Regions from separate parts of the Labrys neptuniae genome, predicted to be linked through region 1. Evidence: riboswitches for the same ligand, from Rfam matches in the RefSeq annotation. Region 1 holds a riboswitch; each other region holds the start of a gene.
What was found. Region 1 has a riboswitch for cobalamin ahead of ABXS05_RS11675 (ABC transporter substrate-binding protein). Riboswitches for the same ligand answer to the same signal wherever they lie in the genome.
Positions count from the first base shown of each region.

Region 2: it holds a riboswitch for cobalamin, as region 1 does, so the genes downstream of both, ABXS05_RS28040 (CbtB domain-containing protein) here and ABXS05_RS11675 (ABC transporter substrate-binding protein) in region 1, are expected to answer to the same signal.
Region 3: it holds a riboswitch for cobalamin, as region 1 does, so the genes downstream of both, bluB (5,6-dimethylbenzimidazole synthase) here and ABXS05_RS11675 (ABC transporter substrate-binding protein) in region 1, are expected to answer to the same signal.
Region 4: it holds a riboswitch for cobalamin, as region 1 does, so the genes downstream of both, ABXS05_RS20910 (DUF1636 family protein) here and ABXS05_RS11675 (ABC transporter substrate-binding protein) in region 1, are expected to answer to the same signal.

Region 1 is NZ_JBFNQD010000003.1:194,646-201,739, reverse strand. Features, by position in the region: gene ABXS05_RS11690 (acyl-[ACP]--phospholipid O-acyltransferase) at 1-435, opposite strand, end outside; gene recQ (DNA helicase RecQ) at 610-2,454, opposite strand; gene ABXS05_RS11680 (CobW family GTP-binding protein) at 2,736-3,704, shown strand; cobalamin riboswitch at 3,776-4,005, shown strand; gene ABXS05_RS11675 (ABC transporter substrate-binding protein) at 4,198-5,241, shown strand; gene ABXS05_RS11670 (FecCD family ABC transporter permease) at 5,243-6,265, shown strand; gene ABXS05_RS11665 (ABC transporter ATP-binding protein) at 6,262-7,065, shown strand.
Region 2 is NZ_JBFNQD010000014.1:68,786-75,879, forward strand. Features, by position in the region: gene ABXS05_RS28030 (J domain-containing protein) at 1-143, opposite strand, end outside; gene ABXS05_RS28035 (CbtA family protein) at 614-1,384, opposite strand; gene ABXS05_RS28040 (CbtB domain-containing protein) at 1,403-1,615, opposite strand; cobalamin riboswitch at 1,646-1,792, opposite strand; gene ABXS05_RS28045 (histidine phosphatase family protein) at 1,830-2,384, shown strand; gene ABXS05_RS28050 (UDP-glucose dehydrogenase family protein) at 2,502-3,818, shown strand; gene ABXS05_RS28055 (efflux RND transporter periplasmic adaptor subunit) at 4,262-5,428, shown strand; gene ABXS05_RS28060 (efflux RND transporter permease subunit) at 5,444-7,094, shown strand, end outside.
Region 3 is NZ_JBFNQD010000003.1:697,030-704,123, reverse strand. Features, by position in the region: gene ABXS05_RS13965 (ABC transporter permease) at 1-195, opposite strand, end outside; gene ABXS05_RS13960 (ATP-binding cassette domain-containing protein) at 192-1,007, opposite strand; gene ABXS05_RS13955 (ABC transporter substrate-binding protein) at 1,292-2,233, opposite strand; gene ABXS05_RS13950 (cupin domain-containing protein) at 2,527-3,147, opposite strand; cobalamin riboswitch at 3,285-3,465, shown strand; gene bluB (5,6-dimethylbenzimidazole synthase) at 3,509-4,246, shown strand; gene ABXS05_RS13940 (TerB family tellurite resistance protein) at 4,294-4,929, shown strand; gene ABXS05_RS13935 (hypothetical protein) at 4,922-6,181, opposite strand; gene ABXS05_RS13930 (DUF975 family protein) at 6,316-7,094, opposite strand, start outside.
Region 4 is NZ_JBFNQD010000007.1:234,605-241,698, reverse strand. Features, by position in the region: gene ABXS05_RS20925 (xanthine dehydrogenase family protein molybdopterin-binding subunit) at 1-1,358, opposite strand, end outside; gene ABXS05_RS20920 ((2Fe-2S)-binding protein) at 1,363-1,818, opposite strand; gene ABXS05_RS20915 (putative sulfate exporter family transporter) at 2,010-2,375, opposite strand; cobalamin riboswitch at 2,471-2,687, shown strand; gene ABXS05_RS20910 (DUF1636 family protein) at 2,796-3,179, shown strand; gene cobW (cobalamin biosynthesis protein CobW) at 3,176-4,210, shown strand; gene cobN (cobaltochelatase subunit CobN) at 4,210-7,094, shown strand, end outside.

The DNA of each region.
Region 1 (7,094 bases):
GTTACCGGCCGGCAGTTCCTCCGGCGCCAGATGGTCCGGCAGGATGCCGTATTTCACCGGCGTGAACAGCGTGCCCATGATGCCGAGCGTGAGCATGCTGACCAGCAGGATCGGCATGGAGTGCAGGGCAAAGCCGACCGCAGCGATGGCGACGATGGCGATCTCGGCGAGCTTGATCTGCCGGGCGACCCGGGCCTTGTCGTAACGGTCGGCCAATTGCCCCGCCAGACCCGACAGCAGCAGGCCGGGCAGCACGATCAAGGCACCGGCGATCGAGACCATGCTGTCGCCGCCTTCCATCGCGGCCGTTTCGGCAATGCCGTAGACTGCAAGGATGGTCAGGGCCTGCTTGATGAAATTGTCGTTGAAGGCGCTGAAGAACTGGCTCCAGAACAGGGGCCAGAAGCGGCGGGCGGACATCAGCGATGCGAGCATCGGTGTGGTTCCTGGATGGGCGCGTACCGGGCGCGGGAGAATCGCATTTTAAGTTAGCGTTCGTTCACTAACTTAAAATGTATGGTAAACGGCGTCAAGGAGGGGAGGGCTGGCTCATGTCCGGCCTGTGCGCCGCCGCACAGTGGCGTGAACCAGCGGTACCGAGCCGTCATCCTAGCCCTCGCGCCTGACGACTTCCAGGAAGACTTCGCCATAGCGCTCCAGCTTTGCCTGGCCTACGCCAGGCAGGGCCAGAAATTCCGGCAGGCTGCCGGGGCGCTCGCTCGCCATGGCGCGCAAGGTGGTGTCGGCGAAGATCATGTAGGGCGGCACGCCCTGCTCGCGGGCGAGGCGGCTGCGCTCCGCCCGAAGGGCAGCAAACAAGGCGCCGTCGCGTTCCGACATCTCGATCTCGCCGCGCCGGGCGCGTTTGGTCTCGGTGCTCTTGCGGGGGCGGTCGCGACGGAAGACGATCTGCCGCTCGCCCTTGAACACGGCTCGCGCCTCCTCGGCCAGGATCAGGGCGCCATGGGCCTCGTGGTTGACATTGACGAGGCCGGCCGCGGTGAGCTGGCGCAGCACCGACTGCCAGGTGCGCGCCTCGATGTCCTTGCCCGCCCCGAAGACGGGCTGGTTGTCATGGCCGAAGCGCTGGACCTTCTCCGTGACCTTGCCGGTGAGCACGTCGATAATATGGGCGGCACCGAACATCTGGCCGGTGCGGTAGATCGCGGCCATCGCCTTGACGGCGGCATCGGTGCCGTCCCAGCTCTCGACCGGCGAAAGGCAGGTATCGCAATTGCCGCAGCGGCCGGGATGGGTCTCGCCGAAATGGGCGAGGATTGCCTTGCGCCGGCACTCGGCGGTTTCGCAGATGCCGAGCAAAGCGTTGAGCTTGCCGAGTTCGACCCGCTTCACCGTCTCCGGCGCATTGCCCTCCTGGATCATGCGGCGGCGCTGCACCACATCGGCCATGCCGTAGCTCATCCAGGCATCCGAGGGCAGGCCATCGCGGCCGGCGCGGCCCGTCTCCTGGTAATAGGCTTCCACCGAAGCGGGGATATCGAGATGGGCGACATAGCGCACGTCAGGCTTGTCGATGCCCATGCCGAAGGCGACCGTGGCGACCAGGCAGAGGCCTTCCTCCTCCAGGAAGGCGTCCTGGTTGGCGCTGCGAACAGCTGCTTCCAGGCCGGCATGATAGGGCAGAGCGCGGATACCCTGCTCGTTCAGCCATTGCGCCGTCTCCTCGACCTTGGCGCGCGACAGGCAGTAGACGATACCGCTATTGCCTTTGTGCCCGGCCAGGAAGGCGAGCAATTGCCGGCGGGCATTGTCGCGCTCGACGATGGCGTAGCTGATGTTGGGCCGGTCGAAGCTGGTGGCGAAGACCTCGGCCTGGTTGAGGCCGAGCCGCTCGATGATGTCGGCACGGGTAACCGGATCGGCCGTGGCGGTGAGGGCGATGCGCGGCACGCCGGGGAAGGACGCGGCGAGGCCGCCTAGCTCGCGATATTCGGGCCGGAAGTCGTGGCCCCACTGGCTGACGCAATGGGCCTCGTCGATGGCGAAGAGCGCGATGTCGGCATCGGCGATCAGGGCCTGGAAACCTTGCGTCGCCACGCGCTCGGGCGCGACATAGAGGAGGTCGAGCTTGCCGTCCATCAGGGAACGGCGGACCTTATAGGCCTCCTCGCGCGACAGGGAGGAGTTGAGCGCCGCCGCCCGCACGCCGGCCTGCTTGAGTGCCTCGACCTGGTCGCGCATCAGCGCGATCAGTGGCGAGACCACGATGCCGACGCCGCGCCGGCACAGAGCCGGGATCTGGTAGCACAGCGACTTGCCGGCTCCCGTCGGGAACAGCACCACCGCATCGCCCCCTCCGGTGACATGGCGCACCACCGCCTCCTGCTGGCCGCGAAAGGCGGCGTAGCCGAACACGCTATTGAGGATGGCGAGAGGATCTCGCGGAGAGGAGAGGGTCATGCCGGCAGGATGCACCTTGGTGCCTGATTCCATTGCAGGGTGAAGCGTGAGGCTTATCCGACAAGGGCCGTGATTCGAAAATTTCCCGCATGGATTTCCTCTGCTGGCAGACAAATCCGGTGGAATGATCACGGTCGAGAATGCCAGCAAGCCTCTGCCCACCTGCGTGGCGATTGCTGGGGTGACGATGGTGAGAGCTCACTTGCGATTGTGATAGTTATGTTATAACGTTTCATATAAATCAAAATTCAATGAGGCCTCTCGGCAGCGACATGCTGCGGGGCATCCGCAACGGATCAAGGAATTCCGACATCATGCAGCCCGCGCCGCAGACACCCGTCACCGTCCTCACCGGCTATCTCGGGGCAGGCAAGACCACGCTTCTCAACCGTATCCTGACCGAGAGCCACGGCAGGAAATATGCGGTCATCGTCAATGAGTTCGGCGAAGTCGGCATCGACAATGACCTTGTCGTGGATACCGACGAGGAAATCTTCGAGATGAACAATGGCTGTATCTGCTGCACGGTGCGCGGCGACCTCATTCGCATCATCGAGGGCCTGATGCGTCGGCGCGACCGCTTCGATGCCATCCTGATCGAGACGACCGGGCTGGCCGATCCCGCACCGGTTGCCCAGACGTTCTTCGTCGATGACGATGTGCGCGCCAAGACCCAGCTCGACTCCATCGTCACCGTGGTCGACGCCCGGCATTTGCTCGGCGAGATCGAGACGGCGCATGAGGCGCAGGAGCAGCTTGCCTTCGCCGACACGATCCTCCTCAACAAGATCGATCTGGTCACGGCAGAGGAACTCGATCGGGTGTTGAAGCGGATCCGTCGCATCAATCCCACCGCCACTCTCCACGAGACCCGGCGTTGCGACATCGCGCTCGACAAGGTGCTCGGCCGCGGCGCGTTCGACCTCGACCGTATCCTCGAAGCCGAGCCTGATTTCCTCGAGGGTTTCCATGACCACGACCATGACGATCATGTCGGCAGCTTCGCTCTCGTGTCCCAGGAGCCGCTCGATCCCGGCAAATTCATGCCCTGGCTCAACATGATCGTGCAACAGTTCGGCACGGACATGCTGCGCCTGAAGGGCATCGTCGCCTTCGATGGCGATCCGCAGCGCTTCGTCGTGCAGGGCGTGCACATGCTGCTCGAAGGCGATCATCAGCGTGCCTGGAAGCCCGAGGAGGAGCGCCGAAGCCGCCTGGTCTTCATCGGGCGCAACCTGCCGAAGGACGTGATCGAACAGGGCTTCCTGGCTTGTCGGGCCTGACGCGGGAAGGCAGGGCACGGCATCAGGGGCCGTTCGCTTTGCATATTCGCTTGACCGCGGTCGTGACGCCCCGATAACTGTGCGGTGACGGTTCCCGTCGGGTGCGAGCCCGTCGGGAGTAATAGGGAACACGGTTCGGCTTTCTAAATGCCCATGCCGTGGCTGCCCCCGCAACTGTAGGCGGATTGCCAAGTATCCCCGTGGCGCGAAAGGCGCCATGCCACTGTGGGTCTCCCATGGGAAGGCAGATGCAAGGCCTTTATCCGCGAGCCAGGAAACCTGCCGTCATATCGATCAATCCCATGTCACGGGCGGGGATGCCCGGAACAGGAGACAATGTGACGTTTCTTCCCGACGTTTCGGGCGCTTGCCCGCCTGTTCCCTCCGCTTCGCACGCTCACGTCCTTTGCCACAGCCTGGCCTGAGGAAACCTCACGGTATTCGGCTGGTGCTGAAGACCGCTGCTTCCCTTATCGCGAAACGAGAGAACGTCATGATCCTTTCAACGAGCAAGGCCCGCTGGTCCAGCTTCGCCGTCATGCTTGCGGCCAGCTTCGGCTTGGCGCTGGGTATCGATCCGGCGGCTGCGCAGGCAACGAAATATCCCCTCAAGCTCACCAATTGCGGCCGCACCGTCACCTTCGAGCATGCGCCGCAGCGCACCGTTTCCGTCGGCCAGAGCAGCACGGAGGTTCTCTATCTCCTCGGCCTGGCCGACAAGGTCGTCGGCACGGCGGTGTGGTTCGGCCCTGTATTGCCCGGCTATGAAGCGGCCAATGCCAAAATTCCGCGTCTGGCCGACAATGATCCGAGCTTCGAAAGCGTGATCGCCAGGAAGCCGGATCTTGTGACGGCGCAGTTCCAATGGCATGTCGGGCCCAGCGGTATTGTCGGCAAGCCCGAGCAGTTCGAGGAACTTGGCATCCCGACCTATGTTTCGCCCGCCGATTGCGTCGGCAAGGACAATTCCAGCGGCGGCGACGGCACGCGCGGCACCCTCTTCACCATGGATCTGGTCTATCGGGAGATCACCGAGCTTGCCGAGATCTTCGACGTGCAGGAGCGCGGGGCGAAAGTCGTCGCCGAGCTGAAAGCGCGTGAGGAAGCCGCCCGCCTCAAGATCGCGGCCGGCGATGGCAAGGTCTCCGCCGCCTTCTGGTTCTCGAGCGCCAAGGTCGACGTCGATCCCTATATGGCCGGCAAGAACAGCGTGCCGGGCTATATCATGTCCGCGTTGGGTGTGCGGAACGTCGTGGAGAGCGAGGAGGAGTGGCCGAGCGTCGGCTGGGAGACCATCGCCAAGGCCGATCCGACCATCATCGTCGCCGGCCGGATGGATCGTCGCCGCTATCCGGCCGACGACATCGCCGTGAAGCTCAACTTTCTCAAGACCGATCCGGTGGCAAGCCTGATGCCGGCGGTCAAGCAGGGCCATGTCGTGGAGATGGACGTGCAGGCGATGCAGCCGAGCGTGCGCGTCGTCGAGGGCATCGAGATGCTCGCCGATGCCATCCAGCGTTTCGGCCTGAAGCGCTGAGATGAATCGCCCCGTCACACGATTGCTGGCGATCGGGATGCTGGCGCTGGCGGTGCTCGTGCTGGCCCTCTGGCTGGGCGCCGCCATTGGCGAGACGGCCATTCCGATGGACGTCGTCGCCAAGACGGCTGCCAACCGCCTGTGGGGCGCCGGCTATGGTCTGGATCGCATCGATGAAGGCATCGTGTGGAACTACCGGCTGAGCCGCGCGGTCGTCGCGGCCTGCTGCGGCGCGGCCCTGGCGTTGTCGGGCGTCGTGCTGCAGTCGCTGCTGCGCAACGTCCTGGCCGACCCCTATGTCCTCGGCATCTCAGCTGGGGCATCGACGGGAGCGGTCGGGGTCGTCATCCTCGGCCTCGGGGCAGGGGTCCTGAGCCTGCCCGCCGGCGCCTTTCTCGGTGCGCTGACGGCCTTCGGCTTCGTCGCCTTGCTGGCGATGCGCTCGGGCCGCGGCACCGGCGCGGTGATCCTGGCCGGGGTCGCCGGATCCCAGCTCTTCAATGCCCTGACCTCCTTCATCGTTACCAAGGCGGCCAATGCCGAACAGGCGCGCGGCATCATGTTCTGGTTGCTGGGCAATCTCTCGGGTGTACGCTGGCCCGACGTCTGGCTGGCGCTGCCGGTCACGGCCGTAGGGCTGCTGGTCTGCCTGTGGCATGCCCGCGCGCTCGATGCCTTCACCTTCGGCACGGAATCGGCGGCGTCCCTCGGCATCTCCGTCCGGCGCGCCTATGTCGTGCTCGTCGGTGTTGCGGCGATGATGACGGCCGTGATGGTCAGTATCGTCGGATCGATCGGCTTCGTCGGGCTGGTGATCCCCCATGCGGCGCGGATGGTTGTGGGCGTGCGCCATGGGCGCCTGCTGCCGGCCAGCGCCTTGATCGGCGCCGTCTTCATGATCATCGCCGACATTCTGTCCCGCATCATCATCCCCGGCCAGGTTCTGCCGATCGGCGTGATCACGGCTCTGGTCGGTGCGCCGGCTTTCGCTCTCATCCTCAGCCAAAGAAAGGCGACGGCATGAGCCTGTCGGCCCACGATCTGTCCTGGTCGGCTGGTGGGGTCTCGATCCTGCACGGAGTATCGCTGGAGGTCCGTCCGGGCGAGTTGCTCGGCATCATCGGCCCGAACGGTTCGGGCAAGACCAGCCTGATGTCCCTGCTGGCCGGCATTCGCCGTCCGCAGGGGGGGCAGGTGCTTCTCTCGGGCCAGCCGCTCCATGGCCTCGCTCGCCGCGAAGTCGCACGCCGCATCGCCCTGGTCGAACAGCAGGCCGAGACGGCCGAGCGCATTACCGCCCGCCAGGCCGTGGAGCTTGGGCGAACACCGCATCTGGGGGCCTTCACGCCCTGGTCGAACCAGGACGATGCCATCGTCGACCTCGCGCTCGAGGAGGTGGCGATGACCGCCCTTGCCGGTCGCCTGTGGCACACGCTCTCCGGTGGGGAACGCCAGCGCCTCCACATCGCTCGTGCCCTGGCGCAGCAGCCGGAGATCCTGCTTCTCGACGAACCCACCAATCATCTCGATATCGGCCACCAGATCGGCCTTTTGCATCTGGTGCACCGTCAGAACCTCACCGTGGTGGCGGCCCTGCATGACCTCAACCACGCGGCGATGTTCTGCGACCGCATTGCCCTGATGCAGGCGGGACGGATCGAGGCGATCGGTCCTCCGTCCGAGGTGCTGACGGCGGCGCGCATCCAGTCGGTCTTCGGTGTCGCCGCCGAAATCGTTCGCGACGGCGCGGGAGGCTGCTTCATTCGCTATCGGCATCCGGATCTTCCGGCACCGCGGGCGGGCTGGATCGCGGCGGCGTCATGACCCGCATCCGCCAACAGATGGAGAGAACC
Region 2 (7,094 bases), on a different contig from region 1:
AAATGCCAGAACTGGCCTTCGCGGTTGCGCCCCTTGGGCGCGCGAAATTCGCCGGCGTTCCTACAACCGGCATGTTCGCATAGCCGTACGCTCGCCGGCTGGACCTCTTCGGCCCTTGGGCGCACCCGGATGCGATCAAACAAGGGCGAGTCCAGATCCATAATGACACACTATGCGAGGGTGAACACAAATGGGCAAGCGCGAGCTTGGACGCAAGAGCGTTTTGTAACTTGAACGAAGCACATCAAATCGCAAAAACGCTTCAGCCAATCCATGGGAATGGCTTGGAGCCAGAAAGCGAAAGCAACCAAGCATTCATAGCTGAGCACGCTTTGCCCTGGGGTTAATCGAGGCGAAATGCCGCTGCAGAATTTGAAATATGGGGTCCGCTGACCCGAAAAAGAAAGAGGCCGCCCAAATGGCGGCCCAAGTCTTAGGGAGGAAACGCCCAAGGAGGGCAGTGGGGGAGCGCAAAGGCGCATCCGCCACGTCCCTAAAGTGATCCTCATCGGTTCATTTCGCAAGTGCGAAATGAAATAAATTTTGAAAACCGGCCTGAAATCGGGCCAGTGTTGTAAAAATGCGACGTTTGACGCGGTTGACCGGCCTCTTTTCAGTGGCGAGCGGGGGCCTGCAGCAGTTTCTGTGCTGCAATGCCGAAGGCGATCCCCAGCGTTGCCCAAAGCACGGCATGGATGCCGAGTGAGGCGATACGGAACTTCCACAACACCGTGGCCGAAAAATCAGCCGGGATGTCGTTGACCGTCGGCAAGATCTCCATGGCCACCACCATCACCACCAGATAGGCTGCCACCCCCACGAGGTTGGCGTTCCAGCGGCCGAGGCTGGCGGCGAGCCGGTTCGCGGTGCCCAGCGCCGCCGCCATCGTCACGAGGGACAGCAGGATCAAGCCGAAATAGAAGGCGGTGCGCAGGCCGATCGTGTCGGGATTGCCGACGGCCGGTGGATTGGCGGGATATTTGATCTGCGGCACCACCATGATGGCGGCGAAGCCGATGACGGCGATCAATCCGGCGGTTGCGCGCGGGCTGAGGCTGCCGATCCGGCCCTGCGCGAAGGCAAAGATCAGGGCGAAGATGCCGCCGAGCGCTGCGCCATAGGCGACCATGCCTGTGACGAGCCCGTAGCTGGCCTGGACCGGCCGGCTGACCGGCTCTTCCTCGTGTTCATGGGCTGCGGTCGTCTGCGCAGCGCCGGGAGCCGGCGCAGCTGTCGGAGCGGGCGCCGGCTCGGATGCGTGGCTTTCCTCGAAAGCGATGGCTGCGTCGACCTGGGGTTCACCGAACACCCAGGCGAAGCCAGACGCAAACAGTCCGGCCAGGATGCCGATCAGCATCCCCCGGATCAAAAGCGATCTAACCATGTCGTGTGTCCAAGCGCCCTAGTGGCAGGGGAAGCCGAGCAGATGGCGAGCGTCATGCACGAATTCGTGGATGTAGACGCCGGGAATCAGCGAGGTTGCGCCCTGTTCGGCGCCGACGAAATAGATGGCGAGCACGGCCAGGAGCACGGTAAAGAGCGCCCAGGGCAGGATCTCGCGGACCGGGATGGCGATCGGCTGCTGGGCGACGGGTGCCAGAGTTGCGGTGGTCATGAAAAGCTCCTTGGGATTACGCGTCCCGTTACGAGTCATGCTGCCTTGGAAGAGGTCTGACTTCCGGATTGACGCCGCAGCGCCGCCGTTCACAGTGGCGCGACCGTGCCGGAATTCCACCGGCTTCCCACCCTTGGCAAAGCTCTTCCATAAGAGCCCAAGTCACGGATATGTCAATATTCCGGAAGCGACTTTATCTTGGGGAAATGCCTTCATGACGCCACGCCTGACCCTGCTGTGCCATGGCGCGACGCCCACACTGCGTGCGGCGGGGTTTCCGCTCGACGAGGCGCTCGACGCAAGGGGGGCACAGGCGGCCCGGGACCTGCAGTGGCGTTTTGCCAAGGCGACCCGCATCCTGAGCAGTCCGGCGCTCAGGGCCCGCCAGACGGCGCAGGCCCTCGGCTTCGAACCCGAGATCAACGAGGCACTGCGCGAATGCGACCATGGCCGCTGGTCGGGGCTTGGCCTGGAGGCGGTGGCCGCCGCCGAGCCCGAAGCGCTTGGGGCGTGGCTGACCGATCCGCAGGCCTGCCCGCATGGCGGAGAGAGCATTGCGGCCCTGATCGCGCGGGTCGGCGCCTGGCTCGATGGCGGGCGGTTCGAGGGCTTCACCCTGGCCGTTACTCATGCCTCGGTGTTGCGCGCGGCGATCATTCATGTCCTCGGCAGCGAGCCTCGTTCCTTCTGGCGCATCGAGGCCGCTCCGCTGGCGCGCGCCGATCTCAGGCCTTCTGCCCGCGGCTGGTCGCTGCGGCTGGAGACATAGAGGCGCTCCGGCTGGGCCTTCCCGCAGTGCTGCTTTTCCTTTTTCGTCATTGGCATGTCGCCGGGCCTTTTGTAGACACGCCTCTGACGGGTTAGTCGCCCAAACAGGATTGATGTCATGCGCGTTGCAATGATCGGTACGGGTTATGTCGGCCTGGTGACGGGGGCGTGCCTCGCCGATTTCGGCCATGTCGTCACCTGCGTCGACAAGGATCCGGCCAAGATCGAGGGCCTGCTGGCCGGCCGCATGCCGATCTACGAGCCGGGCCTGGAGGATCTGGTGGCGCGCAATGTGCGCGAGAAGCGCCTGTCCTTCACCACCGAGCTCGCCCCCGCCGTGCGCGATGCAGCCGTGGTGTTCCTGGCCGTCGGCACGCCCTCGCGCCGCGGCGACGGCCATGCGGACCTGTCCTATGTCTATGGGGCGGTACGCGAGATCGCCGCGGCGGTCGAGGGCTTCACGGTGGTGGTGACCAAGTCGACCGTGCCGGTCGGCACTGGGGACGAGGTCGAGCGGCTGATCCGCGAGGTCCGGCCCGACGCCGATGTCCGCGTGGTCTCAAACCCCGAATTCCTACGCGAAGGGGCGGCGATCGAGGATTTCAAGCGCCCCGACCGCATCGTGGTCGGCACCGAGGACGAACGGGCCAAGGAGGTGATGGCCGAGGTCTATCGCCCGCTCCATCTCAACCAGGGGCCGCTGCTGTTCACGGCCCGGCGCACCTCCGAACTGATCAAATACGCTGCCAACGCCTTCCTGGCGACCAAGGTCACCTTCATCAACGAGATCGCGGATCTGTGCGAGAAGGCCGGCGCCAATGTGCAGGAGGTGGCGCGCGGCATCGGCCTCGATAACCGCATCGGCTCCAAATTCCTGCATGCCGGGCCGGGCTTCGGCGGCTCGTGTTTTCCCAAGGATACGCTGGCACTCCTGCGCACCGGCCAGGAGCATGGCGTGCCCCTGCGCATCGTGGAAGCGGTGGTCGGCGTCAACGATGCCCGCAAGGCGGCGATGGCCCGCCGCGTCATCGCGGCCCTCGACGGCAATATCGCCGGCAAGACGGTGGCCCTGCTCGGCCTTGCCTTCAAGCCGAACACCGACGACATGCGCGACAGCCCCTCGATCCCGATCGTGCTCGCCTTGCAGGACAAGGGAGCCAAGGTTCGTGCCTATGATCCCCAGGCGATGGAGGAGGCCCACAAGGTTCTGAGCGATGTCGACTATCGCTCCAGTGCCTATGACTGTCTCGATGGTGCCGATGTCGCGGTGATCGTCACCGAATGGGACGAGTTCCGGGCGCTCGACCTCGAGCGGGTCAAGAACCTGCTCACGCAGCCGGTGATCGTGGACCTGCGCAACATCTACCGGCTCGAAGACATGAAGCGGCACGGCTTCCGCTATGAGAGCATCGGGCGCGAGGGGACGGCGCCCTGAGCTGACGACATTCCCGCATATTTGCGCAAACCGGCGCAGGCGCGGCGCTGCTGGCTTCAGAAGCCAGCGAGAGGGCCTCGCCTCGTTTCTGAGGTGAAGCCGGCACCGCCGGTTCGCACCGATCGGAATGTAGCCAAGCGGGTGTCAAGCACGGGCGCGAGAAATGACGGTGCTGTTGCGGATTTGCACCAAGTCCCAACTCATGGTTGCAGGGCGCCGATCTTGATTGGATCAAAGCGCTAAGAATTATCATACTATAAGGCTCACACGGCGATTCGACCGCGATTCCGGCCGGTGGAGCGCTGAACAGGATCTCCGACCCTGCCCTGGCGGCGCAGGCTGGGAAATCCTGCAAAATTTCCAGACGCCAGCTCCAGTGCCCGCGACAAGGCCATTAGCCATGCGGGCGGCTTGGCTGAGGCGCGTTGCTTGCGAGGATGTTCATGTCGAGGTTGCGTCGCAGAATGGGTCGGCTGGCCGCCGGCGTGCTGGCATTGGCGGCCTTCGAGGGGACGGGTGCTGCGCTCGCCCAGCAAATGCCGGCCATGCCGGTCACGGTGGCCAACCCGGTCGCCCGCAAGATCACCGAATCGGTCGAATTCACCGGTCGCTTCCAGGCCTGGCCGCAGGTGAACATCACCTCACGCGTCACCGGCTATCTCGACAAGTCGAGCTTCGTGGAAGGTTCCCTCGTCAAGGAGGGCGACGTGCTGTTTGCGATCGATCCGCGCCCGTTCCAGGCCGCAGTCGACCAGGCGGCCGCCCAGGTGAAGATCACACAGACCCGGATCGACCTGACCAAGGCCAATCTGGCGCGTGCTGAAGCCCTGAAGAAGACCGGCAACGTTACCGATGCCACCTACCAGGCCAACCTCCAGGCCTATCAGGAAGCGGCCGCCTCGATCGATTCGGCCAGCGCGGCGCTGGCGACGGCCAAACTCGACCTCAACTACGCCACCATCACCGCCCCAATCTCGGGCAGGATCACCCGCCAGCTCGTCTCGCGCGGCAATCTGGTGGTGGCCAACTCGACCTCGCCGCTGGTTTCGATCGTCGCCGTCGATCCGATCTATTTCTACTTCGACCTCGACGAGGCGAGCTATCTTGCCTATCAGCGGGCCTCCAGGGGCAAGCTGGACACCGGCGGTAAGGATCCCACGCTGAAGGTCGAGATCGGCCTGTCGGACGAGAAGGGGTTCTCCCATAAGGGAACGCTCGATTATCTCGCGCCGCAGGTCGACGCCCAGACCGGGACCGTGACGGCTCGCGCCAAGGTCGCCAATGCCGACGGCTTCCTGGCCCCTGGCCTGTTCGGGCGCATCCGCATCACCATCGGCGAGCCCTATGAGGCGCTGGTCGTGCCGGATGTTGCGGTAAGTCAGTCGGCACAGGGGCGCACCGTCATCGTGGTCGGCGCCGACAAGATCGCCAACCCGCGCGTGGTGGAACTAGGGCCGAAATTCGGCTCGTTCCGCGTGATCAAGTCGGGTCTCAAGCCCGAGGACCAGGTTCTGATCAACGGCCAGATGCGCGCCCGCCCGGGTGGCGAGGTCGTGCCGCAACCCACCAAGCTGGACGTGCCGGAAACGCTCGTTCCCGACCCGAACTGATCGGGAGCGCAGCCCATGAAATTCGGCCATTTCTTCGTCGACCGCCCGATCTTTGCCGCCGTCGTCTCGATCGTCACGGTGGTGATCGGGCTCGTTTCCTATGTCGGCCTGCCGATCGCCCAGTTCCCGCAGATCGCCCCGCCGACGGTGGTGATCAACGCCACCTATCCCGGCGCCAACGCCCAGACCATCGCCGAGACGGTGGCGGCGCCGTTGGAGCAGTCGATCAACGGCGTGGAAGGGATGATCTATCAGACCTCCCAGGCCACCAACGACGGCTCGCTGCAGATCACCGTCACCTTCGCCACCGGCACCGATCTCGACATCGCCCAGGTGCAGGTGCAGAACCGCGTCTCCTCGGCGGAGCCGCGCCTGCCGGCCGAAGTGCGGGCTCTCGGCATCACGGTCAACAAGTCGTCTTCCGACTTCCTCCTGATCGTCACGCTCTATTCGCCGGATAATTCGCTGAACGACTATGGCATCTCCGACTATGCCATTCTCAACGTCAACGACATCCTGGCCCGTGTCGACGGTGTCGGCTCGACCTTCGCCTTCGGCCTGCGCGAGCCCTCGCTGCGCGTCTGGCTCGATCCGAACCGCCTGGCCAGTTTCGATCTGACGGCCGGTGAGGTCGTCCAGGCCCTGCGCGAGCAGAACGTGCAGGTCTCCGGCGGCACGCTCGGCGCCCAGCCCTCGCCCAACAACACCACCAGCGAGATCACGGTCACCACCCAGGGCCGTTTCCAGGATGCCGAGCAATTCCGGAACGTCATCATCAAGTCGACGCCGGATGGCCGCCTGCTCAAGCTGAGGGACGTCGCCCGCGTCGAGGTCGGCGCCAAGCAGTACAGCTCCAACCTCTATCTCGACAGCCAGCCCACCGTTGGCATCGCGGTGCTGCAGAGGCCCGGCTCCAACGCGCTGGCTACCGCCGATCGCGTCAAGGCCAAGATGGACGATCTGGCCAAGGCCTTTCCGCCGGGGCTGAAATATTCCATCGTCTACAATCCCACCGAATTCGTCTCGGCCTCGATCGAGGCCGTCTACGAGACCTTCTTCGAAGCGATCGTGCTGGTGGTGATCGTTGTCTTCGTCTTTCTGCAATCCTGGCGCGCAGCGATCATTCCGATCATCGCCATTCCCGTCTCGATCATCGGCACCTTCGCGGTGATGGCGGGGCTCGGCTTCTCGCTCAACATGCTCACTCTGTTCGGGTTGATCCTGGCGGTGGGCATCGTGGTCGACGACGCCATCGTGGTGGTGGAGAATGTCGAGCGCAACATCCATGACGGCATGACGCCCAACCGGGCCGCCCATGTCACCATGGACGAGGTCGGCCGCGCCGTGATCGCCATCGCCCTGGTGCTGTGCGCGGTGTTCGTGCCGACCGCCTTCATTCCGGGCATATCGGGGCTGTTCTACCAGCAGTTCGCGGTGACAATCGCGGCCGCCACGGTGATCTCGGCCTTCAACTCGCTGACCCTGTCGCCGGCGCTCGCGGCCCTGTTGCTCAAGCCGCATGATCCGGAGCATCGCAGCCGCTTCTTCCTGTTCCGCTGGCTTCGGGCCGCGGGCGACGGTTTCAATCACGGCTTCGACAGGCTGTCGCGCGGCTATGGCGGCACGGTGGGCTTTGCGGCCCGCCACAAGCTCCTGTTCCTCCTGA
Region 3 (7,094 bases), 500 kb from region 1:
CGGTGCCGACTGGCGCACGATGTTGAGGAGGTTGGGGGCGGTGAGGAAGGCCTCGGTCCAGATCGAGAAGACCAGGCAGACGAAAATGAAGAACAGCGCGATCGAGATGATGCTGCCGTTCGCCATCGCCTTGTCGCGCCAGCGGGCCTTGTGGACGCGCGGGCGATGGGCGGGCGTGGTGGATGAGGCCGTCATGCGCGAGCTCCGTTGTCCTTGGAGGCGTTGTCCTTGGGGGCTCCGGCGGAGCGGGCGTTGAATTTGCGGCCGACGATGAGGTTGACCACCTCCTCGATATTGGTGTCCTCGATCCGGCGCTCGGCGACGTTGCGGCCCTCATACATCACCTGGATGCGGTCGCAGACGAGGAAGAGGTCCTGCAGGCGGTGGGTGATCAGGATCACGCTGACGCCGCGGGCGCTGACGGTGCGGATCAGCTCGAGCACCGCCTCGACTTCGGCGACGGCCAAGGCGGCCGTAGGCTCGTCCATGATCAGCACGGAGGGGTTGAAGGAAGCCGCGCGACCGATGGCGATCGACTGGCGCTGGCCGCCGGAGAGGTTCTCGACCTTCAGCCTGGTATCGGCGATGACGATGCCGAGCTTGTCGAGCATGTCGCGGGCCTGCCCATGCATGCGGCGCTGATCGAGGAAGGGCACGCCGAGGATACGGTGCCGAGGCTCGCGGCCGAGGAAGAGATTGCCGGCAACGTCGACGCTGTCGCACAGCGAAAGGTCCTGATAGACCATCTCCACCCGCGCGGCGCGGGCATCGGCGGGGGAGGCGAAGGATTGTACCTTGCCGTCGATCTCGATCGTGCCGGAGTCGGGGATCACGGCGCCCGAGAGCACCTTGCTCAGGGTCGACTTGCCGGCACCGTTGTCGCCGACCAGTCCCAGCACCTCGCCGGGCCTGAGCATCAGCGATACGTCGTCCAGGGTCTGGATCGTGTTGTATCGCTTGGAGATACCGGTCATCTTGACGCGGTAGGGTTCGCCACTGTCCATCATGGTTCCGCCTGGCAATGAAAAGTCTGTCCCGAGGCTTCGGGAATGAGACTTCACAAATCTCGAAAGCTCGCGCTGCCCCTCACCTTACCTCTCCCCGTAAGAACGGGGCGAGGGGGCGCAAGCGTTGTGATCGATTCTTGAGCCCTGTCATCTCGCCCAACGGTTGGGCGAGATGAGATCTTTTCGGTATGAAATGCGCGATCGAAGTCCCCTCGCCCCGTTCTTACGGGGAGAGGTAAGGTGAGGGGCAGCGCGACCTTAATCAGGAAATCGCCGTCGGCCCGTTACTTGAACATGCCCCGGAACTTGTCGACGTTCTCCTTGGTGACGATCGTCACGGGAACGTTGATGATCGGCTCGATCTTCTCGCCCTTCTTGAGCTTGGTCAGGGCTTCCACCGCAGCCTTGCCTTCGCCGGCCGGGTCCTGTTGGATCACGCCGGTCACCCAGCCCTGGTCGATGCCTTCGATGGCCTGCTTGGTCAGGTCCCAGCCGAAGACCTTGACGCCGTCGGTGCGCCCCTGGCTGGTCACGGCGGAGACGGTGCCGAGCAGGGCGGGCTCGCCGGTGGCGTAGAGCGTGGTCATGTCGGGGTTGGCCGTCATCAGGTTCTCGGCGGCACTCAGCGCCACGTCCTGCACGTTCTGGCCGTCGACGGTGTCGAGGAAGGTGACCTTGAGGCCGCTGGCCGTCACCGCCTTCTTGAAGCCGTCCAGCCGCTGGTTCTGGATATAGGAATTGAGGGCGCCGACCACGCCGATCTTGGCGGTGCCATTCAGCTTGGCCTTGACGTAGTCGGCATAGAACTTGCCGATGTCCTCGCCCGCCTTGAGATTGTCGACGCCGACGAAGGAGACATTGTCGCCGTCGGGAATCTGGGCATCGATGGCGATGACGGGGATGCCGGCCTTCTTGGCGGCGGTGATGGCGGGCTTCACGCCATTGACGTCGATGGCGATCAGGATGATGCCGTCGACCTTCTGGGTGATGTAGTTCTCGATCGCGTCGTTCTGGGCGCTTGGAACATTGTTGGCGTTGAAGATGACGAGCTTGGCGCCGGCCGCCTTGGCGGCGGCTTCAGCGCCTTCGTTGATCTGGTTGAAGAACAGGGCCTGCTGGTTGATGGTGACCAGGGCGAAAGTGTCGGCCGAAGCGGACACCGATCCGAGGGACAGCGCCAGGGCTGCCGCCGCCGCGCAGCCGGCGAGATATTTTGAAAGCCGCATTTCAATTCCCTTCATGGATGGCCCGTGCCGGGCTCATTCTCAGTTCTGACATCCGCATCATTCAAGAGACTTGAATTCATGTCAAGTTACTTGAATGACGGTTTGAGGGATTCTTGAAAAGCCGACGGCACAGAGCCTGGAGAAGAAGTGCTTATGTCATCCCCGGCGGGACCAAAGGCCCCGGGAAGGGGATCCAGGGCCAGGGGCTCCATTTTTGCCCCTGGATTCTCTTCCCGCCGCCTTCGGCGGCGCCGGGAATGGCAGAGGTGTTTTATTGGCTCCTCGAGGTTTCCTCAGAAGGTGGCGGGCGTGTTGACCCAGAAGATGCTGGCGCGCTCGGTTCCGGTGTTGCGATACCAGTGCGGCAGTTCGGACTTGAACACGAAGGTATCGCCGACGGAGAGCTTGAAGGTGCGCTCGCCGACCATCAGCTCCACGGTTCCGGCCAGCACATAGCCGACTTCCTCCCCCTGGTGCTGGATCGGTCCGGCGCTCTCGCCGCCGGCCTCGATATGGTGGATGTTGCACTGGAGAAGATGGCCGGGCGAATAGGGGATCACCCGTTCCAGCGAAATGCCTTCGCCGCGCCGGAGCGGGTCCAGCGAGATCAGCGGGCGCGTGCCGGCGCGAAAGACGATGCCCTCCTCGCTGTCTGATTCCTCGAACATCCAGCCGATATTGGTACCGAGCACCTCGACCAGGCGATGCAGCATGGGCAGGGAGGGGGAGGCCTTGCCGTTCTCGATCTTGGACAGCAGGCTTTCCGAGCACTCCGCGGCCGTGGCCAGGGCCTTCAGCGTCAAGCCCCTCGTCTGCCGGGCTAGGCGAAGGCGGGTGCCGAGCCGCACGGGATTGGCCTGTTCCAGGGGATCGGGCTGATCGCCGGCGCGCCGTTTGAGATCGATTTTGTTCATTTCGCGATTGCCAGGATGCGTCATTGCCCGAAAGCCTAGCCGACGATTCTAGGCCACAAGCCTGCACCCTGTCCACTTCGCCGCCGGCAGCTCGGCATCAGCGCCCCAAACGGCTGGGCAGCCGGCACCTCCCATGCTACACCCGCAAGACCTTCGGTGCCCGCTTGCGGGAGAATCGGGAACGCGGTTTGAAGCCGCGACGTGCCCAACGCTGTAAGGGGGACTATCCGGGCAGGTTTCAGGCCACTCGCTCTGCGGGGAAGGCGTCCGGATGGGTGGATCCCGAGTCAGAAGACCGGCCGGAGGCGATAGATCGGCGTGCGCGGACGGCGCGGCGATTGCCATCGCAAGGGGAATGACGATGGACCCATCCAACGAGGCGCTCGCGCCCTCGGGGCCGTTTTCGCCGGCCGAACGTGAAGCCGTCTATCGCGCTATCTTCACCCGGCGGGACGTTCGCAGCCAGTTCAGCCCGCAGCCTGTGCCTGATGATGTCCTCGCCCGCATCCTCACGGCCGGGCATCACGCGCCCTCGGTCGGCTTCATGCAGCCCTGGAGTTTTCTCGTGCTGCGCTGCCCCGAAACCCGGCGCAAGGTGCAGGCTCTCTTCGAGGAAGCCAATGCCGAGGCCGTGGCAATGTTCCCGCCCGAGAAGCAGGCGCAATATCGCGCGCTGAAGCTGGAAGGCATCGTCGATGCCCCGGTCAATCTGTGCATCACCTGCGATCCCGACCGCGCCGGCCCGGTGGTGCTTGGCCGCACCCATGACATGGCGATGGACCGCTATTCCACCGTCTGCGCGGTGCAGAATATCTGGCTGGCTGCACGGGCCGAGGGGGTCGGGGTCGGCTGGGTCAGTATCGTCGATCCGGCGCGCCTGCGTGAGGCGCTGGGCATTCCCGAGCGGGTGGTTCCGGTTGCCTATCTGTGCCTGGGCTATGTGCACGAAGCCTATGCCCGGCCCGAACTGGAGGTGAAGGGCTGGCGCCAGCGCCTGCCGCCGGAGGCTGTGCTGAGCTTCGACGGCTGGGACGGCCGGCAGCCCGGCCATCCCTTGCTCGCCGCCATGCGGGCCGCTATGGGAGATGCAGGTTCATAGGATGGCTGGCGCAGGATGCGCACTGTCCCGATCGGATGAGACGGCCGATGGATTTCCTGCGTAAGAATGCGATCTGGATCATTGCTCTGCTGATCACCAGCCTGGTCTTGCTGGAGGGGCCGAGGGCGATCCTGATCGGAGCGTTCGTGGCCGCCGTCGTCGGCCTGTTCTGGCTGTTGCGCGGCAAGGCCCGCAAGCCGGCGGCAGCACGCCGGCTCGAGGCCGTGCCGAAGGTGGTTCCCCTCCCGCTCGACCGGGGTGCCGACACGGTCCGGCCTCAGGCGCTGGAGCGTGTCTCGCTCAAGGCCATCGATGATCCCAGGCTCGCTGCCGTCGTCCTGATGATCCAGCTCGTCCGCACCAATGGGTTGCTGACCCGGGCCGAACGGGACACCATCCTCGCCCTGATGAGCGACCCGCTCGGGATCGGCGACCGCGAGCGTATCTATGAGCAGGCCTTGCAATTGACGGATCGCGGCCGGGTGTTAACGCCGGTTGCCGAGGAATTGGTGCCGCTTTTCCGCGCCCGCCTGTCTTTGCCCGAGCGCCAGCAGCTCATCGACATGCTGACCGAGGTCGCCAATGCCTATGGTGAGGCCAGCGATTTGCAGCGCGAGGCGATCGTTCGCCTGAAGCGGCACCTGCTCACGCCGGATGCCGCAGCCGGGCGCTCGCTCAATTGAAATAGAAGGCGTAGCTCGCGACGTCGCCGCCGAAGATGCGCGTGGCCTGTCCCCAGGCCTCGGCGTCCATCACCTTGCCATTGTCGAGGTAGGGCAGGGCCCCCGGGCCGGTGATCCACAGCACCAGGTCGAAGTTGCCGGGCTGCTCGAACACCCTGGCGAGATTGATGCCCTTGGCAAAGCGCCAATGCGGCATCAAAAGCTTGCCGTCCAGCACCTCGTCGACCTGCCCGAGCAGCGCGAGCCACGAGTCGATGCGCTCCTGCGTCACTTCGAGGGAGGGGAGCACGCCGCTCTTCTGCCGTGGGCCGGGAAGCCATTCGTGGTCGTCGTCGGTTTCCTTGGCGATCAGTCCCCAGGTCTCACGATTGAGCCGGATCACCGTCTTGAAATGGCCGCGCACTTCCAGCCACATCGCCTTGTCGGCCACCGGCCAGTCTATGGTGTGTACCAGGCTGATCAGGTCGGCGATGGCATCGGTATCGCGCTTGCTGGTGCCGAACAGGGTCATGCCCAGTCCGTCGTCACCATCGACGCCATTGGCCTTGGCAAGGCCGCTGACGGCGCGCGGAAACAGGCTGCCGAAGCCGGCGTCCCAGCTGCGCGACATGTCGTGTGACAAGAGGGTCTTGGTCAGGGCCATCAGGAAGTTGCAATAGCCGCGCAGCCATTTGGCGTCGGCCGTGTCGAAGGCGACGATGAAGGGTTTGGGCTTGCCGGCATCGTCGAGGTCCGAGATCGCTGCGCCGATATGGTCGCGTTCGTCGATGGTGCCGTCGCCGTTCCAGTCGAAACGGGTGACGGAGAGATCGACCGTCAGCTTGGCAGGGCTGTCGCCGACCTCGGCCAGGGTCTGGTCGGCCTTTTCCAGATCGGCCAGGAACGTGGCGAGGATGCCGCGAAAGTCCCGATAGGTGATCGGCTGCGGATCGGGATTGGTGCTGAAGACGGTGCCCGACAGGCCGATCAAGCGCATCGCCGGCATTTCGGTGGCGAAGCCATATTTGTAGAGGGCCTGCGACAGATGTTCGAGCGCGCGGGCGGTGCGTACCATGCCGAGGCCGAGCCTGGCGTCGGCATTGCCGCTGGCCTTGGTGGCGAGGGCCAGCATCTGTTCGTCCGCCTCGCTGATGCGGCCCTTGCCGAGATAGCTCTGGAACAGGGCCGAGGCCGTATTGTCGGCCTTGGCCGGCACGAAAGAGACCGCCACCGTCATCGCGGCGGCCATGGCCCATGTCAGCAGATAGCGCATCGTCATTCCCGTGCAGGCGCGGCATTCACCGGGAATCGGATGGAGCCTGCCTGAAAGATCGTTGGATAGGGCAGAGGCCGCGAACGCCGCAACGGCTTTGCGGCGCCGGGGATAGAGCTTTTTCAGTACGGGCCTCAGTCGAACACATCAGCCACGCTGCCGGTCAAATCGACGCCATCCTTGAGCACCCGCAGGCGATAGGCGGCAATGGAATAGACCCCGATCAGCCAGGCATACATCAGCGGCAGGACGAGCAGCATCATGATCAAGGCGGCAATGCCGCCGCTGGGCCCGAATATCCGCGCCAGAACATTCACGATCAGGAGGTAGGCGAACCAGATCACCCAGGTCAGCAGCATCATGCCGAACAGAGGCCAGCGATATCCCGCGCTGAGATAGCGGCTGCGGCCAAGCGCGCGGATCGGTCCGATATCCTCGTTGATGCAGATGACGAAGGAAAGCAGATAGGGAAAGACCAGATAGAGGGCGAAAATACCGGCGATCAGCATGGCGACGATGACGAAGCCGGGCGGGGCGCCAATGCCGAAGAAGACCAGTCCGAGCAAAGCGGCAACCAGGTAGAGCGCGATATAGGCCAGCAAATAGATCAGCAGCAGGCCAAGGGCTGGCAAGAATCGCCTGGCACCGGCGATGCAGGCCGCCATCACGGGCTTGGCCGGATCCACGTGGCGATCATGGATCAGACGGATCAATGCACAATAAAAAGCGAGCGACAGGAAACAGGCCGCGAGGAGCAGGAGGTAGAATATTCCGATGCTTCTTGCGATAGCCGACTCGACGGCGAGCTGGTCACCATACAAGGCGGACCAGAAGAACGAGCCAAGCAAGCCGAAGAATATGGCGAAGACTGCCAGCTGCAGCAGGAGAGACCAGCCGTAGTTTCGCAGGCTGA
Region 4 (7,094 bases), on a different contig from region 1:
GCGGCCTGGAAGCGGATGGCCGCCTGGGGGCGATAGCGGTCGTGGCGCATGTCCTCCTCGCGCGTCCACACCAGCTTGACCGGCTTGCCCACCGCTTTCGACACGGTCACGGCCTGCACGAGCTCGTCGTTGACGGCGCGCCGGCCGAAGCCGCCGCCGAGGAAGCAATTGTGGATCTCGACCTGGGAGGGGGCCACGCCGGCTGCCTTGGCGGCAAGCTGGAGCGCCATGTCGGGGTTCTGCGTGCCCATCCAGACCTCGACCTTGCCGTCATGGACATGGGCGGTGCAGTTGAGCGGTTCCATCGGCGCGTGGGCGAGATGCGGGGCCTGGTAGAGAGCGTCGACCCGTTTGCCGCGGGCGAGGGCGGTGTCGACGTCGCCTTCCTTGTGCGCCGTGACGGCAGGGCCGTCGAGCGCGGCGACATAGTCGGCGTCGAAGCGCTTGCTGTCCGTTTCGGCAGCCGGACCCTCCTCCCAGATCACCGGCAAGGCGAGCGCCGCTTCCTTGGCGCGCCAGAACCGGTCGGCCACCACGGCGAGGCCGCCTTCGATCGGCACCACGGCCAGGATGCCGCGGCGGCCCTTGACGGCGCTTTCGTCATGGGATTTCACGCGGCCGCCGAAGACGGGACAGGTCACCACGGCGGCATAGACCATGTCGGGCAGGCGGATGTCGATGCCGAATTTTGCCGTTCCCGTCAGCTTGGGGGGCGTATCCAGGCGTGCCAGCGGCTTGCCGATCAGCGTGAACTGTTCCGGCGTCTTGATTGCCGGCTCCTTGGCGAGCGTGACCTTGGCGGCTTCGCCGGCAAGCTCGCCGAAGCGCAGGCTGCGATTGCTGGCCCGGTGTAGCACCTTGCCGGCATCGACGCTGCAGCTTTCGGCCGGCACCTGCCAGCGCGCGGCAGCTGCCTGCACCAGCCTCTCGCGGGCATTGGCGCCGGCCGCCTGCAGGAATTCGCGCGAGCGGCGCACGGCGCCGGAACCGCCGGTGCCCATGCGCTTGTAGACGGTGTTCTCGCGCAGGTTCCGGCTGGCCGAGGCGTATTCGGGCCTCACCCTGGCCCAATCGCAGCCGAGCTCCTCGGCGACGATCATCGGCAGGGCCGTGAAGATGCCTTCGCCCATTTCCGATTGCGCCACGCGGATGATCACGGTGTCGTCGGGTTCGATCAGGATCCAGGCGTTGATCTCGCTGTCAGTGGCCGTGCCGGTCCACGGCTCGTCGGCAATGGTCAGAGCGTGGGCGGCATCGGGGATGAACCCGCCGATCATCAGGCCGCCGGCGGCCGAGAGGCCGATGGCGAGAAAGCTGCGCCGGCTCAGCGCGGCGGAGGTGCGGTCGATCGCGTTCATGGCCTCACCCCTTCATCAGTTCGGCGGCGCGGTGGATGGCGGCGCGGATGCGCGGATAGGTGCCGCAGCGACAGATATTGGTGATGCCGTTGTCGATATCCGCGTCGGTGGGCGCTGGCGTGTCCTTCAGGAAGGCGACGGCGGCCATGATCTGGCCCGACTGGCAATAGCCGCATTGCGGCACGTCCTCGGCCAGCCAGGCCTGCTGCACCGGATGCTTGCCGTCCGCCGACAGGCCCTCGATCGTGGTGATGGTGGCGCCGTCGACGTCACCGATCTGGGTCTGGCAGGAACGGATGGCGGCGCCGTTCACATGGACGGTGCAGGCGCCGCATTGGGCGATGCCGCAGCCGAACTTGGTGCCGGTGAGGCCGAGTTCATCGCGCAGGACCCAGAGCAAAGGGGTCTCGGGCTCGATGTCGAGCTGGTGGGTGGTCGAATTGACGGTGATGGCAACCATGGGCAGGCCTTCCAGCGGCTGATGCCGGGCAGAAGAACCGGGCCCATCGGCGTCGGCCTTCTGGTGGGCGATTGCGGGAAGGCCAAATTGTGGCGGCAATCATGGCGCCGGGGTGACGGGTAACGCAGACGTGAGAGTTTGTGCAGTCTGGAAACGATCGAGAAACGTCGCCGCCCGTTCGGAAGGCCTGACTATTGCTTGAACCAGATCCGGCTGTAGCCGAGCGCGTCGCCGGCGATGGCGACAAGGACGCCGACCGAGACGAGGATAAGGCCGATCATGAAGGTGCGCACGATGCGGCGATAGACTGCTCCCTCCAGTGAAGTGGGCGAGAGCATGCCCGCCAGCGCCCAGACCTGGAAGACGATGCCGCCCCCGATGAGAAAGACGGCTGCCAGGTCTTCCGGGATCCAGGTTCCCGGCTGCGAGGCCCAGTTGTTGAGGAAGCCGAGCGAGAAGGCGAGCACGACGCCGATAGCCGTCACCGAACCGCCGCGGAAGATGACGTCGATCTTTTGCGGCTCGGGCGGCGGTGCCGGCGGCTTCTCTTCGGGCATGGCAATCTCGTTGGTGCGGCGACGTTGCTGCCCTTTATGCCGGATTTTGCGCCTCCTTTGGAAGCGGGAACATTGACAAGCCTGTCCGCGCACCCCTTATGTCAGCCACGATCGGTCTCTCGTTAAGAGAGAAGAGGGAATGCGGTGCGGATAAGAGGAGGCCGGTCGACGGCTGCCTTGGATGCCAAAGCCGCGGCTGCCCCCGCAACTGTAAGCGGCGAGCGTCCCGCCTTGAGGCCACTGGGTGACCGGGAAGGCGGCGGGAGGCGATGAGCTGCGAGCCAGGAGACCTGCCGGTCGCACTGCTGTCACCGGTCCGGGCGGGGCGCCTCGGAGGCCGGTTCCGTCTACCCGGACGATCGCCGGCCCTGCCGTCGGTCCCGCGCCCTCCATCCGCTTCGGCGGCGATGAACAGGGCCGATGCCAGAAACACCTCTTCCAGTCCGGCTGCTCGTCTGCGTGACCTGCAGGCGCGAGGGCGATGACCCCGAGGCGCCGCGCCAGGGCGCCCGGTTGCGCGATGCGCTCGCCGGCATGCTGCCGGATGACGTCGAGCTGCAACCTGTCGAGTGCCTGGGCAACTGCAAGCGCTCCTGCACGGTGGCGCTGTCGGCGCCCGGTACCTGGACCTATGTCTTCGGCGACCTCACCGCCGAGAGCGGCCCCGACATTCTCACCGGCATCGGGCTGCTGGCCCATTCCAGCGACGGCCTGATGCCCTGGCGCGGCCGTCCCGAAGTCTTCAAGCGCAGCATGATCGCGCGCATCCCACCCCTATCAACTCTCAAGGACGCCGCCGAATGAACGCGCATACCAAGGTTCCCTGCACCATCGTCACCGGCTTTCTCGGGGCCGGCAAGACGACGCTGATCCGCAACCTGCTCGCCACCGCCAATGGCCGCAGGCTGGCGCTGATCGTCAATGAATTCGGCGATGTCGGCGTCGATGGCGACATCCTGAAGTCCTGCGGCATCGAGAGCTGCCCGGAAGACGCCATAGTCGAACTCGCCAATGGCTGCATCTGCTGCACGGTGGCCGACGATTTCGTGCCGGCTTTGGAGACGCTGCTGGCGCGTCCGAACGCACCCGAGCACATCGTGATCGAGACCTCCGGCCTCGCTCTGCCCAAGCCGCTGGTCAAGGCCTTCAACTGGCCGGCGATCCGCTCGCGCGTCACCGTCGACGGCGTCATCGCCGTGGTCGACGGTGCCGCGGTTGCAGCCGGCCGCTTCGCCGATGATCCGGAGGAATTGAAGCGCCAGGCCGAGGGCGATGCCTCCCTCGACCACGACAATCCGCTCGAGGAGGTCTATGAGGACCAGCTCCTCTGTGCCGACCTCGTCGTGCTCAACAAGGCTGATCTCCTCTCAGCCGGCGAGGCCGACAGCGTGGAGAAGGACATCGAGAAGACCGTGCCGCGCGCCGTCAAGGTGGTGCGCACCTCCGAGGGCCGCATTGATGCCGCCGTGCTGCTCGGGCTCGGGGCAGCGGCCGAGAACGATCTGGAGGCGCGTCCCTCCCACCACGATCACGAAGCCGAGCACGACCACGACGATTTCGACACCTTCATCGTCGACCTGCCGGCCATCCTCGATGCCGATGCCCTGGTGGGCAAGCTGAAGGCGGCGGCCGAGGAACATGATATCCTGCGCATCAAGGGTTTCGTTGCCGTCGACGGCAAGCCGATGCGCATGCTGGTCCAAGGCGTCGGCGCCCGCTTCTCTCAGCATTTCGACCGCGCCTGGGCGCCGGAGGAAACCCGTTCGAGCCGCCTCGTCATCATCGGCGAGAAGGGCATCGACCAGGCCGGCATCCGCAAGACGCTGGAGGGATGATGCATCTGCTGCCGGCCGATACGCGTTCGCTCGATGCCAGCGAGGCCGCCATCGATCTGGGTCAGGCACCCGGCGCTATCGTGTTTGCCTCGCTGACCGACAGCGACCTCGCCCTGGCAGCCGCTTCCGGCCTCGACGATTTGCGCCTGGCGCCGCTGCAGAAGCTGCGCCATCCGATGTCCGTCGACCTCTACATCGATCAGACGGCCCGCCATGCCAAGGCGATCGTGGTGCGCCTGCTCGGCGGCCTCGACTATTGGCGCTATGGCGTGGAGGAACTGGCGGCGGCGGCGCGAACCCATGGCATCGCGCTCGCCCTCATTCCCGGTGACGACAGGCCCGACGGGCGCCTGTCTCAGCTCTCCACCGTGCCGCAGGAAGCCTTGGACCGGCTCGCGCAGTACTGGCGCGAAGGTGGCCCCCGGAATGCCCAGGCCTCGCTGCTCTATGCCGCCAGGCTGGGCGGTCTCGATTTCGGCGAGCCGGAAGCGCCGGTGGCCGTGCCGAAATACGGGGTGTTCCTCGGAGCGCGGACATCTTGTCCGCCTTTGACGGGGTGCATTGGTGAGAAAGATGCGGACAGGATGTCCGCGCTCCAAGTCGTCATCCTCTTCTACCGCTCCATCCTGCTCTCCGCTGACACTGCCCCCATCGAAGCCCTGGTGCGGGCGCTTGATGCCGAAGGCTTGGCCGCTACCGCCCTCTATGTCGGTTCGCTCAAGGATGGCGAAACGGCGGAATGGGTGCGCCGGCAGCTTAGGGAACTCAAGCCGGCGGTGATCCTCAACGCCACCGCCTTTTCGGCCCTGGACGACGATGGCGCCTCGCCGCTCGACGTAGCCGGTTGTCCGGTCCTACAGGTGATCACCTCTTCCTCGGCGCAGGAGGCCTGGGAGGCCTCGACCCGCGGGATGTCGGCCAGCGACCTTGCCATGCATGTCGCACTGCCAGAGCTCGACGGCCGCCTTTCGGCCGGCGTGATCTCCTTCAAGGCCGAACGCGAGGAGGGCGCCTTCACCCGCCTCGCCCATGCCCCCCATGACGAGCGCATCGCCGCAGTGGCCGCCAAGGCCGCTGCCTGGGCTCGGCTCGGCGCCAAGGCGCGGACGGAGCGCAGGCTTGGTCTGATCCTCTCCAACTATCCGGGCGCGGATGGCCGTCTCGCCCACGCCGTCGGCCTCGATGCGCCCGCCTCGGCCCTGGCGATCCTGGAGCGGCTCCGCGACGAGGGCTATGCGGTGGGGGACCTGCCGGAAAGCGGTGCCGATCTGCTGGAGTTGTTGGGCCGGTCATACCCTCCCCTGGAGGGGGAGGGTCGACGCATAGCGTCGGGGTGGGGTGACTGCCTCGACCGTTGTGATTCCCACCCCACCCCGAACCTGCGGTCCGACCCTCCCCCTCCAGGGGAGGGTAAGGCGCTTTCCCTCCCGCTCTCAGCCTATTCCGCCTGGCTCGACACCCTACCTGCCGCCCTCCGCGACAGGCTCGCGGCCCAATGGGGCGATCCCTCGGCCGACCCCCTTTGCCTCGACGGCGCCTTCCGCTTTGCCGGCCATCTCTGCGGCCATGTCGCGGTGGCGGTGCAGCCGGACCGCGGCTCGGCCCTTGACCGCAAGGGCGACCACCACTCGCCCGATCTGCCGCCGCGCCATGCCTATCTCGCCTTCTATCTGTGGCTGCGCCAGGCTTTCGGCATCGATGCGATGATCCATCTCGGCACCCATGGCACGCTCGAATGGCTGCCCGGTAAGGCGGCCGCGCTCTCCGCCCAGTGTTTTCCGGAGCTGGCCGCCGGAGCCGTGCCGGTGCTCTATCCCTTCATCGTCAACAATCCCGGCGAGGCGGCGCAGGCCAAGCGCCGGCTCGGGGCTGTCACCATCGGCCATCTCACCCCACCCCTGCGAGAGGCGGGCCTTTCCGGCGGCGCCATTGAGGTCGAGCGCCTGATCGACGAATATGCCAGCGCCGACGGCCTCGATCAGCGCCGCATGACCTATCTCAGGCGTGAGATCATCGAGCGGGCCATGGAGACCGGCCTCACCGCCGAATGTGGCATCGCACCCGGCCTCGATGAGGACGAGACGCTGGCGCGCCTCGATGCCTTCCTGTGCGACGTCAAGGAATTGCAGATCCGCGATGGCCTGCATGTGTTCGGACGTCGGCCGGAGGAGAGCGACCACCTCCTCGATGTCCTCGCCGCCACCAGCGGCGCGGAGGAGCGCCCGGCTTTGGCCGCGCGTCTCGACAGTTGCGGCGACAGCGAAATGGCCAGCCTTCTTGCCGGCCTCGACGGACGCTTCGTGCGGCCCGGCCCCGCCGGGGCGCCGACGCGCGGGCGTGCCGACGTGCTGCCGACCGGGCGCAACCTCACCACGCTCGATCCAAGGGCGGTTCCGACCCGTGCCGCCTACGCGATTGGATCGCGTGCGGCAGATGCCTTGATCCAGCGTTATCTGCAGGATCACGGCGACTATCCCCGGAACATCGTGTTCGACCTGTGGGGCTCGGCGACCATGCGCACCGGCGGCGACGATCTTGCCCAGGCCCTGGCCCTGCTGGGCGTCAAGCCGGTATGGGACAACGGCTCCAATCGCGTCTCTGGCTTCGAGATCCTGCCGCAGGCCCGGCTCGACCGGCCGCGCGTCGACGTGACGCTGCGCATATCCGGCTTGTTCCGTGACGTATTCGCCCAGCAGATCACACTGTTCGACGAAGTCGTCAGGGCCGTCGCCGCCCTCGACGAAAGCGCCGAATGGAACCCGCTGGCCGCCGCGGCGAAGGCAAGCGGCGAACGGCCGCTGCGCATTTTCGGCGCTGCGCCCTCGGCCTATGGCGCGGGGATCACCGATCGCATCGCACGCGGAGCCTGGGATAACAGGGCCGA